Regions from separate parts of the Gilliamella sp. X-57 genome, predicted to be linked through region 2. Evidence: riboswitches for the same ligand, from Rfam matches in the RefSeq annotation. Region 2 holds a riboswitch; the other holds the start of a gene.

What was found. A riboswitch is a leader RNA that binds a small molecule or an ion and turns the genes downstream of it on or off. The one in region 2 is predicted to bind thiamine pyrophosphate.
Region 1: linked by a shared signal. The riboswitch ahead of thiM (hydroxyethylthiazole kinase) and the one ahead of thiB (thiamine ABC transporter substrate binding subunit) in region 2 are both predicted to bind thiamine pyrophosphate.

Annotation. Positions count from the first base shown of each region.
Region 1 is NZ_JBXSQI010000002.1:55,066-61,075, forward strand. It holds gene ACYIAL_RS01490 (STY0301 family protein) at 171-629, shown strand; gene thiD (bifunctional hydroxymethylpyrimidine kinase/phosphomethylpyrimidine kinase) at 702-1,496, opposite strand; gene thiE (thiamine phosphate synthase) at 1,508-2,149, opposite strand; gene thiM (hydroxyethylthiazole kinase) at 2,162-2,947, opposite strand; TPP riboswitch at 3,002-3,103, opposite strand; gene trkA (Trk system potassium transporter TrkA) at 3,143-4,504, opposite strand; gene trpS (tryptophan--tRNA ligase) at 4,613-5,608, opposite strand; gene ACYIAL_RS01520 (phosphoglycolate phosphatase) at 5,632-6,010, opposite strand, start outside.
Region 2 is NZ_JBXSQI010000022.1:32,386-38,395, forward strand. It holds gene ACYIAL_RS10470 (TIGR03915 family putative DNA repair protein) at 1-451, shown strand, start outside; gene ACYIAL_RS10475 (MlaA family lipoprotein) at 571-1,329, opposite strand; tRNA gene ACYIAL_RS10480 (tRNA-Arg) at 1,456-1,527, shown strand; gene ACYIAL_RS10485 (hypothetical protein) at 1,954-2,457, shown strand; gene ACYIAL_RS10490 (hypothetical protein) at 2,524-2,730, shown strand; TPP riboswitch at 2,924-3,032, shown strand; gene thiB (thiamine ABC transporter substrate binding subunit) at 3,072-4,067, shown strand; gene thiP (thiamine/thiamine pyrophosphate ABC transporter permease) at 4,082-5,659, shown strand; gene thiQ (thiamine ABC transporter ATP-binding protein ThiQ) at 5,637-6,010, shown strand, end outside.

The DNA.
Region 1 (6,010 bases), on a different contig from region 2:
AAACAGAAATAATAAAAAAATTGTTTAATTTAGTTAACATGGTGAAAATAGCTTAATTACTTATAACTAATTAATTATAATTTTTTTTTATTTAATATATTGGCATGATTTTTGAAATTTTAGAATGCTTTTATCTGTTTATTAAAAAGCTATTGTTAGAAGGATATATTATGAAAGGTAAAATATTGAGTGTTACTGTGGCTATTATGGCTTGGTTTGGTGCGGTTTTTTTTGTTAATGCTTATCAGATTGAGTGCCCACAAAAAATCAACGTTAAAGAAGAAGTTGAAAACATGCCTGATGGGTGGGAGGTTTCTGACGATATAAATAGTTTGACTGTATCGTTTAGCAGCATGATTGTTTATTACGATAATCCTTCTAGAATGGGGGCTTTAAAACCAGCAAAAGGAACGGTTGATGGTAAGAAACATGAGTTAATATGGGAAGTTAATCACTATACGGACGCTGAACCTTATTATGTTGTTTGCTCTTATAATGTAAGAAGAATTGAGTTAATAAAAAAAATTGATTTATCAATGAAAAGTTGTTGGGCTGACTATTCTAAAAATGAACAAGGAAAAAAAGGGACACTTACCTGTAGCACAAATGAAGCAAAGAATCTGCATTAGTTAAGGTATGGGATTGGTTGTTATATACAATAGGTGACAACTTAAATCCCATTTAGTTTGTTTATTGTGCGATTACCACCAACGGTAAAAATGGTGTGTTGGTCCAATCCCTTTCCCTATATTTAAATCGTTAGCATGACTAATTGCGCCATGTAGATAATTTTTGGCTTGGGCTATTGTCTCTGATAAGCTGTTTTTAGGTAATAATGCGGCAATCGCTGCGGATAATGTGCAGCCTGTACCGTGGGTGTTTTTTGTTTGAATGCGTGGAGCGGTTATTTTAACTGTGTTATTTTGAGTGATTAAATAATCAGGGCTTTCATTGCTGGGCAAATGTCCTCCTTTCATTAATACCGCTTTACAGCCTAACTTGAGTAATTCATGCCCTTGCTTTTGCATATCATCTTCGTTTTTTGCTTCGTCACAATCAAGTAGTGCAGCGGCTTCTGGTAGATTGGGAGTGATGATGGTCGCTAGGGGGAGTAAAAGTTCACGAATGGCTGTGATGGCGTCAGGTTTTAGTAGCGAATGTCCCCCTTTGGCGACCATGACGGTGTCTAAGACGATGATCGGGATTGGATTGGTTTTTAGCAGGTGGTGGACGGTTGTGACTATTTCTTTATTCATGAGCATTCCCATTTTTACGCTATCAATTTGAATATCTTGATAAAGCGTATTAAATTGGGCTTCAATAAATTCGGGCGAGATCGCTAATACCGCATCAACCCCTTGTGTGCTCTGTGCCGTTAGGGCCGTGATGACCGACATGCCATAGGCGCCAAGTACAGAAAAGGTTTTTAAATCGGCTTGAATACCTGCACCACCGCTAGGATCAGATCCTGCAATGGTCAATGCAATTGTTGTCATAATAGTATTTCCTATTTAACCTGCTTGATTTTATTAATAAGCGATAACGTTGCTTGTTGAATATCTTTTTTGCCACATATAGCCGAAATCACCGCAACACCGTCAATACCTGTTTGGATAACATTAGTTACATTGTTTTCATCAATGCCTCCAATAGCAACCGCAGGGCGCTGCTTTAGTACTACTAACTTGGTTAACTGTTCGATTCCCAGTGCTGCCGTTGCATCTTTTTTGGTTGTTGTTGGAAAGATAGGACCAATACCAATATAATCAACCAGTTGCCAAGGAGTAGTATCAAGTTGTTGGCGGTTAGATACTGAAAACCCTAACCATTTGTCTGTGCCAATAAGTTGGCGAGTGACATCAGCTGGCAAATCACTTTGTCCAATATGTACGCCATCGGCATTAACTGCTAAAGCAATATCCACATGATCATTTATAAATAGTGGGACAGGCGTATCACTTAGTGTTTCTTTCAATGCTAATGCTGCTTGATACCAATCTTTACCTGCCAGTTCTTTTTCTGATCTTAACTGTATAGCGGTTACGCCGTTTTTGACAGCAATTTTTGTTGTATTGACCATACCACTAATACCACCACAGAGTAGTGGATCGAGCACTAAATAAAGGGTTAAATCCAGTTGTTTTTTCATCTTCTATCCTTATTAAAGCGATGGGTTAAATAGTGAGAGTTGATCTAATAGAGATACTGCAAAGGTGCCTAATCCTTGCTGTTTATTGGCAAGTTCAGCGGCCTTTTTCATCATAAAACATGCCGAGGCGGTAGCAGATAAAATGTCAGGCGAATTGGCTATAAAGGCTGCTACCATGGCGGATAACGAACATCCTGTTCCAGTCACTTTTGTTAACGCTATATCACCACCTATTATGCTATAGATGATGTTGCCATCGGTGATGTAATCGATATCTCCTGTCATTGCAACGATAGTTTGATATTTTTGCGCAAGCTCTTGGGCAGCGGTTAAAGCTGATTGGGTTGAGTCTTGACCGTCAGGTCCTTTTGCCGATGAGTTTTGACCGTTTAGCGCTAATATTTCTGAGGCATTACCACGAATTACCGTTGGTTTTAACGACAATAATTGATATGCAAATTCAGTACGATAATTAAGCGCAGGTCCTACAGCGACAGGATCGAGTACCCATGGGGTTTGTGTTTGCTGAGCTTTAGCTGCTGCTAATAACATACTTGTGGCTATGCTGCTGTGAATGGTGCCAATATTAATCAGTAAACTATCGGCAATGGTAACAAATGCCGCAACTTCTTGCTCGGCAATAACCATTGCCGGTGATGCACCAATAGCAAGTAGTACATTGGCGGTGAAATTTTGGACTACATCATTGGTTATGCAATGCACGAGTGGGCGTTGTTGTTTAATGTGATGGATAAAAGCAGTTGCTTGGTTGGTTTTGAATGACTTGACTGCTGGCATATTTCTCCCCTCCTTATATTTTATATATGTTGGGAAGAATTGACCAATTTAGTGAATTTATGGCTTAGACTTCCCTACGCTGGCATAATCCAGATCAGGTTCAACGGGTAAAATCTCAGTTTTTTGTTGAAACAAAAAACACCCCGAGTCGAAATTTATTTAATTATTATGGACTGATGATCTATTTTTAACAAGTTATTGTAATAATTTTTCAATGTCCGTAATTGCCTTTCTATCTGGCAAAAATATGATTAGATGATCATTGTCTTCTATCATTAAATCGGTATTAACGATAATGACATCTTCACCGCGCACTACAGCTCCAATGGTTGCACCAGAAGGCAGTTTTAAGCCATTAATATTTTTGCCAACGAGTTTTGATGTTTCACTACGACCAGTGGCAACAATTTCGACAATTTCGGATTCACCTTGTCTTAATGATACGACTTTAACAACGCCTGTTTGTCTTACATGACTTAACAGCTCTGAAATCGTAGCGTGCTGTGGGGAAATTGCAATATCAATCACACTATCATTAATCAGTTCAAGATAGGCTTGGCGTTGAATCAATACAATCACTTTTTTAGCTCCCATCCTTTTAGCAAGCATGGAGGACATGATATTGGATTCATCATCATTGGTAACAGCAATAAACAGATCAGTAAGTTCGACTTGTTCTTGTGAAAGTAATTCTTGATCTGATGATTCACCATGTAATACTGTTGTATTAACGAGTTGCTCAGCGATTAATTCGGCTCGCTCAGCATTTCGCTCAATTAATTTGACGTGATAGTCATTTTCTAAACGTTTTGCTAAAGCGACAGCCACGCCACCACCACCACTAATAATGATACGTTTATAGGGCTTTTCTAACCGTTGTAACTCACTGGTCACCGCTTTGATATTGACGGGTGGGGTTATAAAGTAGACCATATCACCGGCTTCAATAAGGGTGGAACCAAGCGGGCGGATAAAGCGATTTTTACGATAAATTGCCACGACACGAGCTTCAACATGTGGTAAATGCTCTTTAAGTCCAGATAATTCACTGCCAACTAACGCACCGCCATAATAGGCAGTCACAGCCACTAAACAGACACGATTATGATAAAAAGACGCAAATTGTAGCGAACCAGGATATTGTACTAATTGACTAATATGATTAGTGATAAGGTTTTCTGGGGCAATGATATGATCGATATTAATACAATCTTTATTGAACAGCGGGTAATTTTCGTCATTGTATTCAGGCGCTCGAATGCGTGCGACCTTTTGTGGGATTTTAAACATAACATGACCAATTTGGCAGGCCATCATATTGACTTCGTCAGAATTCGTTACAGCGACAAGCATATCCGCTGATTCAGCACCGGCATTTTCTAATACTTGAGGATAGGATGATTTCCCACAAATCACCTGTAAATCGAAACGTTCTTGTAGAGATTGTAATTTGTCATGGTTTTCATCAACCACAGTAACATCGTTTTGTTTTTCGGTAACGAGATATTCAGCAAGCGCACTACCTGTTTGTCCGGCACCAAGAATAATAATCTTCATAACTAACCTGTATAGTTAAATGGCTTTAATTGTTGCCAATTTATTTAGTCTATTAAAGCCATTGCATACTGTTTTATTTTTAGTAATAATCAATTATTGATTTGGCAATTATACAAAACCGATTGCATCATAGACTTTTTTCAAAGTTGGTTCGGCCTTTGAACGTGCTTTTTCGGCACCTTCTTGCATGATTGAAAACAGATAACTTTCGTCATCCCGGTACTGATGATACTTGGCTTGTAAAGTAGTTAGCATATCGATGACTTGCGTTGCAACTTCGGTTTTGAGATGGCCATACATTTTGCCTTCAAATTCTTTTTCAAGCTCGGCAATCGGTTTACCTGTCACGCCAGTTAAAATATCAAGTAGGTTTGAAACACCAGCTTTATTTTTTATGTCGTAACGTACCACTGGCGGTTCGTCAGAATCGGTCATCGCACGTTTGATTTTTTTCTCAATATCTTTAGGATTTTCGAGTAATCCAATCACATTATTGCGGTTTTCATCTGATTTAGACATTTTTTTAGTTGGCTCTTGCAGTGACATAACGCGGGCGCCCACTTTGGCAATAAATGGCTCAGGAACAGTAAATATATCGCCATAAAGTGCATTAAAGCGCATAGCAATATCACGCGATAATTCAAGATGTTGTTTTTGATCGTCGCCAACAGGTACTAAGTTGGCTTGATAAAGCAAAATATCGGCAGCCATCAGCACTGGATAATCAAACAAACCGGCATTAATGTTTTCAGAATGACGAGACGATTTATCTTTAAATTGAGTCATACGACTGAGCTCACCAAAATAGGTGTAACAATTTAATGCCCAGCCTAATTCGGTATGTGCTGGGACGTGTGATTGTACAAAAATAGTGCTCTTTTGGGGATCAATGCCGCAAGCTAAATAAAGCGCTAATGTATCTAATGTGGCTTTGCGTAGTTTGTCGGGATCTTGGCGTACAGTGATCGCATGTTGATTGACGATACAATAAACGCAATCATATTCACCTTGCAGAGCCACCCAATTTTTTAACGCACCTAAATAGTTGCCAAGTGTTAATTCTCCTGAAGGCTGAGCGCCACTAAATACAATCGGTTTACTCATAATTTGTTCCTAATTTATGCTAATTATTTTTTTGCATCAGCTTTTGGCTGAGGTAATAATGTTAATATGTCTTTAAAATCATCTAATAAAAAATCAGGGTTGCTGGTTGCGATCGAAATACCATAGTTATAGCCATAGCTTAAGGCGATGGTTGGACAGTTAGCATTTTGAGCGGCGGTAATATCATTTTTAGAATCGCCAACAAAAAGTAACTGATCACTAAACAATCCAAATGTAGCCATTACTTGATACAACGGCGCTGGGTGTGGTTTTAATTTAATCACATCACCACCACCAAGTACTAACGAAAAGTACTCTTTTATACCTAAGGAAGTCAGCAAGGCCGGTAAAAATTGAGCAGGTTTATTGGTCACTAATGCCAGCGGATAATGATTATCATGA
Region 2 (6,010 bases):
CCGAGAACGGCATCGTGTGATGCAATTTGTACGCTTTAATGCGATTAACAACCCGCTTAAAGATGTTGTTGAGCGTAACGATAGGGATGATAAAATTTATTTTTCGATTATTGCACCTATTTATAATGTTTTGCCGTTGGTGCTTAACTTTTTTAAAGAGCGCTTTGCTGATCAAAAATGGGCAATATATGACGAAAAGCGTGAATATGGTTATATTTATAATTTACACAGTATTGAACCAGTTTCGCTTATTAATAAAGAAGATTTGATTATCAACAGCCAAGTTAATCAACATTATCTAACCGAAGACGAAGCATTATTTCAAACCATGTGGTTACGCTATTGCAATGCGTTAACCATCAAAGAACGCATCAATCCTAAATTACAACGGCAACAAATGCCAAGCCGATTTTGGCATTATCTGCCAGAAATGAAACCAATATTGAAATAGATAGGCAAATAAAAGTGACTAATTAGCGTCATCATAAATAAAAGACCATAAATAAACCGCCAATTAATGGCGGTTTATTTATTAGCTCGATTTAACACAACAGCATAATTTAATTAAAGCTATTGTGAATCGATATCATTAATAACATCATTAATCGATTCTTCACGTTGCTTTTGCTTGCTTTCGTCCACTTTACCACCCGATGCTACAAAGTCATTACGTTGGAAGTAAGCGTTACGCATAAAGTTATAAGGGTCATCGCTATTTTTAATTAAATCTTCATACTCAATCGCCACTGCACGCGCTTCAATACCGTCAAATGCACCACGCACTAACGCCCACTGCCAATCTAACCAAACAAGCGGTGGATAAAGAGAGTCAACTACGCTACCACCTTCGTTTCTTAACGTTGCTGAACCATAAAACGGTAGCACAACATAAGGACCATAAGGCACTTCGTAATGACCTAAAACATCACCAAAACTCCGTTTGCCACCTTTTTGTAATTGAGGATCTGACATGCTAGCAACATCCATCAAACCCGCAAAACCGAAAACGGTATTTAAAAAGAATCGTGCTAAATGCGTGCCAGCTTTATGAACATCGCCTTGTAATAAGTTGTTCACCATTGAAGCGGGTTCAGAAAGGTTAGAGGAAAAGTTAACCACACCTGTACGAACAGGGGAAGGGACGTAATCTTTCCAAGCGACTGCCGTAGGACGCAAAATATAAGGATCAAGCGCATAGTAGTTAACATTAAACATGGTTTTGTTAAAGCCAGATAACGGATCACTATAGGAATTGTTTTCGGACTGATAAGAGGCGCAACCTGTGAGCGCCATTACCGAAAACATCATACCAACTATTCGTTTTTTCATAGTATCTTTGATTAAAAGTAATAAGGTTAAAGATGATGCGATTGTATCATGATTACTAAAAATAGAAAATTTTTCGTTATTTAAATGGCATTATCTTTTCAAATTTATTAGAATAAGTACTCCAATGACCTCATAGTTAAATGGATATAACAAGCCCCTCCTAAGGGCTAGTTGCAGGTTCGATTCCTGCTGGGGTCAAGATTAGTTAGAAGTGCACAATTAATTTTTATATATTGGTTTATAATGAGTTTTGATAAGTTGGATTAAAAACAATAAAGTCAAAATTCTACTCAACTATTTCTTAGTGGTTAAATTTACGCATTACTAAAAAATCTAAAATCCAGCTAACCCTTTTTTTATCAATAAATAAAAATAAATAAAAATAAATAAAAACAATAAATTAAAAGCAAGCTATAAAAAAGGGGTTTGTAAAACAAAAATCCTATTTGCCTTTTGCGAAATGGGATTATAGTATATTGGCTTCACCTCCGTGTAGGCGGTTTAAGACCAGTTTTTACACTTTACTCGTTTATATCCTCGAAGTTATCCCTCAAATTATTATTGAAATCATTCTCAAAAATCCTATTGGCGTTGATTCTGTTATTATTGCCGTATTAATGGAATTTGCAGGCATTAACCAGTAAAAATGTCCGAGTGGTTAATCGTAGTGATGCAATAATATTACCACCATCACCTATTATCAAATTTGTCAGACCTAACCTGAATTACGGCAAAAATACACAAGTTGGACCTGCTGACATATTGCATCCAAACAAAGGATTTTTTACGCAATCAGTCAACCCTGAATCATACGCCCTCAATTTTCCGACCACGGGAGCTAATGGATTATATTTTGATTTAGACATAGAGGGGATTGATCCAATTGAATTGACATGGGAGCTAGTTACGCATGAGGGGATCACCGCTACTGTGACAAGGAAAACAACCAGTAGTTATTGGGATAGTTGGCTTGATGGTTCAGAAGATGTGGCGCGAGTTACCTTAACTGGTCCTAAACCAAACGACGATGACTATGACGTTCGGCACAGCCACCATCTAACTTATTCAGATCTAATTTATAAGCCAAATTTACCACAGACATTCGAGTTAGTGGGTAGAGATAGATAGGGTAATGAAGTCGTAACATATGGATTTGTATTACAGAAGTGGTTCTTGATCCGTAGCACCTCGGTAATGGTAGGAGTTGATGGGACTCCTACCCATACCGATTGGTGTGATGATTTAGACTATCGACTTCCGCAAGTAAAAGACCTCAGCAATGGGGTTTGTCGTAATAAAGCTCTAGATGAAGATGATTGTAATGGTGTCGTCGGGGCTACGCCGTCATCAAGGGTAATCATTACCAGAGCCGATAACAGGCAATTGAGCTCAAATTATTGATAGATTTAGAAGCAAATTTATACTGGTTTGTTTTTAAGCATTTAGAATGGTAAGGTGATTGGTTGTTTGAGAACAAAAAAATAATATAAAATCAATAAACTAATGGATGGTTTTTTTTAGGCTATTACCGATCTTTATCATTTTCGTTATTTACAGTTGTTTACAATCCTTATTCCAACCACTACACTAGCCCATGTTCTCAACGGGGTGCCCAGTAGGGCTGAGAATGTTAGATAGACTAACGTAACCCGTCGAACCTGAACTGGATCATGCCAGCGGAGGGATTTGAGTTATTGTACTTGCTCAAACCTTTTGTCTTTTTTGGCTATTTTGGAGGCAAAATGTTTTGTAAAAAATTGTTATTATTTTTGGTCTTTTCTATTCCTTTCATGGCAAATGCTGCTGATGTAAAGCCTACCTTAACGGTTTATAGTTATAACTCTTTTATTTCAGAGTGGGGGCCTGGGCAAGAGATTGAAAAGGGGTTTGAAGCGCAGTGCGATTGCCAACTTGAAATTGTTGCATTAGGCGATGGCGTAGCGGTTTTAAATCGAATTCGCCTTGAGGGCGATAGAACCAATGCCGATGTGATCTTAGGGTTAGACAATAACCTTTTAGATCAAGCCAAACAGGCGGGTATTGTTATTCCTCATCAAATTAGCAAGCCTAATAATTTAAATACCGATTGGTGGGATAATGATTTTATGCCTTATGATTTTGGCTATTTTGCATTTATTTATAATCAACAAAAAATCAATCATCCACCACGGAGTATGCACGAGCTAGTTGATAATCAAGCCAACTGGAATATTATTTATGAAGATCCAAGAACCAGCACCCCAGGGTTAGGTTTATTATTTTGGGTGAAGAAGATATACGGTAATGATGCAGCATCTGCTTGGCAAAAAATAGCTAACAATACTGTGACTGTGACCAAAGGTTGGAGCGAATCTTATGGTTTATTTTTGAAAGGTGAGGCCGATTTTGTGCTTAGTTATAGCACTTCACCTGTTGCGCATATTATGAATGATAATGATCATCGTTATGCTGCGGCTATTTTTGATGAAGGCCATTACCGCCAAGTCGAAGTTGCGGGCATCACTAAGTACAGTCAGCAACCAGAGCTTGCACGTTCATTTTTGCGATATTTATTAACTCCTGAGGTACAGCGCCAATTTGCTGAAAAAAATTTCATGTATCCGATTATTAACATTCCATTACCCGAAGCTTTTCAGCAAATTAAGCCAGTCAATAAAGCGCTTGAGTTTGATGCCAAGCAAGTTGAACAGAATCAAAAAGCGTGGGTACGTGAATGGAAATCCACTATTAGTAAGTAGTTTTATTTAGCCTAATGTTGAAATTAAGAACATTACTTCCTGGTTTTAGCGCTGCAAGCTTCATCTTAATTGTATTAGGCACAGCGCTATGTGCACTTTGCTTGGTCGCTATCGAGTCTAATAATTTAACTGTCTATTTTGATAGTTATTTAATGCATTTGATTTGGATAACAGTATTTCAAGCAACGCTATCGACATTATTATCTATTTTATCGGCAATAGTAATGGCGAAAGCTTTATCAATGGTTAATTTTTGGGGTAAACGGTTATTGTTACGCATAATGCCTGTTACCTTTATTTTACCCACACTCGTTGTTGTAACGGGGCTGCTGTCTGTTTATGGGAAACATGGCTTATTGGCTGAGGTTTTCGATTATTTGGGATTGCCATTTATTACCTCTATTTATGGCTTGAAAGGTATATTACTTGCGCATGTGTTTCTTAATTTTCCGTATGCTTGTTGTTTATTTTACCAAACGTTAAATAACGTACCTGTCGCACACAAACAGTTAGCGACGCAGTTAAATTTTTCGAGTTTTACTTATTTTAAATTGGTTGAATGGCCACTACTACGTCGGCAATTGTTCCCGATGGCATCGCTTATTTTTATGCTTTGTTTTTCAAGTTTTGCCATAGTATTAACGCTTGGAGGTGGACCAAAATATTCCACAATTGAAGTGGCTATTTATCAATCTATTCGTGAGTTTGATTTGATGCAAGCTGTATTTTTAGCCTGTTTGCAGTTAGTTTGTTGCGTTAGTTTTATGCGATTGATGCAAAAAACAAATTATAATAAAAGACTTAGTGTGAACTACGTTAGGCAAAATTATTGTGTGCCAGTTTCGTTTCACTTAGTGTTGTTGAGTATGGTAATTATTGTTATTGGTGGGCTATTTATTGTTTTACCCATCATTACGATACTTATTGAAGGGATTTATTTTTTTAAGTGGTCATTTTTAACGGCCACTTTTCAACATGCTGTTATGTTTTCGGTATTAATTGCTTTGGGATCGGCAATGATTGCTATGCTACTTGCTTTATTATTACTTTATACCAACAGCCGCCTATTGATTAATCAGCAAACACAGTGGAGCAATCGATTAATGTTGGTTGGATCGCTGATTTTAATTATTCCAAGTATGGCACTAGCGTCAGGTATGTTTTTAATGTTATTTCCGTACGCGTATAGTTCTGTGCTTGTGTGTGGCTTAATTATGTTGTGTAATGGTTTTATGGCATTGCCCTTTTTATTAAAAAATCTTGCAGCGCCAATGTATGATGTGACATCACGTTACTGGCAATTAAGTCAATCACTAAATATTGATGGTTTGTTGCATTTTTATTTGATCGAATACAAAGCGCTAAAAAAATTAATCATTCAGAGCTTTGCTTTTTCAGCCATATTATCGTTAGGTGATTTTGGTATTATTGCGTTATTTGGTGGGCAGTCAGTCATTACGTTACCCTACTATTTATATGAGCAAATATCGCATTATTATTATCAAGAAAGTACCGTAACTGCTGCATTATTGTTAATATTATCTTTTAGTTTGTTGGTTGTGATAGATTATGATCGAACTGAATCACATTAATTATCAATATGATAATTTTAAAGTACATTTTGATATTGAGATAGCAGCAAAAGAACGCGTCGTTATTGTTGGGCCTAGTGGTGCAGGTAAAAGTACTTTATTAAATTTAATTGCTGGATTTATTCATCCAAAATCGGGCGATATCATTCTTAATAAACAATACGCAAATAACTTACTTCCTGGCAAACGCCCTGTATCAATGTTGTTTCAAGATAACAATTTATTTAGTCACTTAACCGTTGAACAAAACATCGCTTTAGGGCTTAAACCATCATTAAAGTTAACGGTAACTGAGCAACAGACTATTTGTGACATTTTAATTCAGGTGGGACTGGATGGATTTGGCAAACG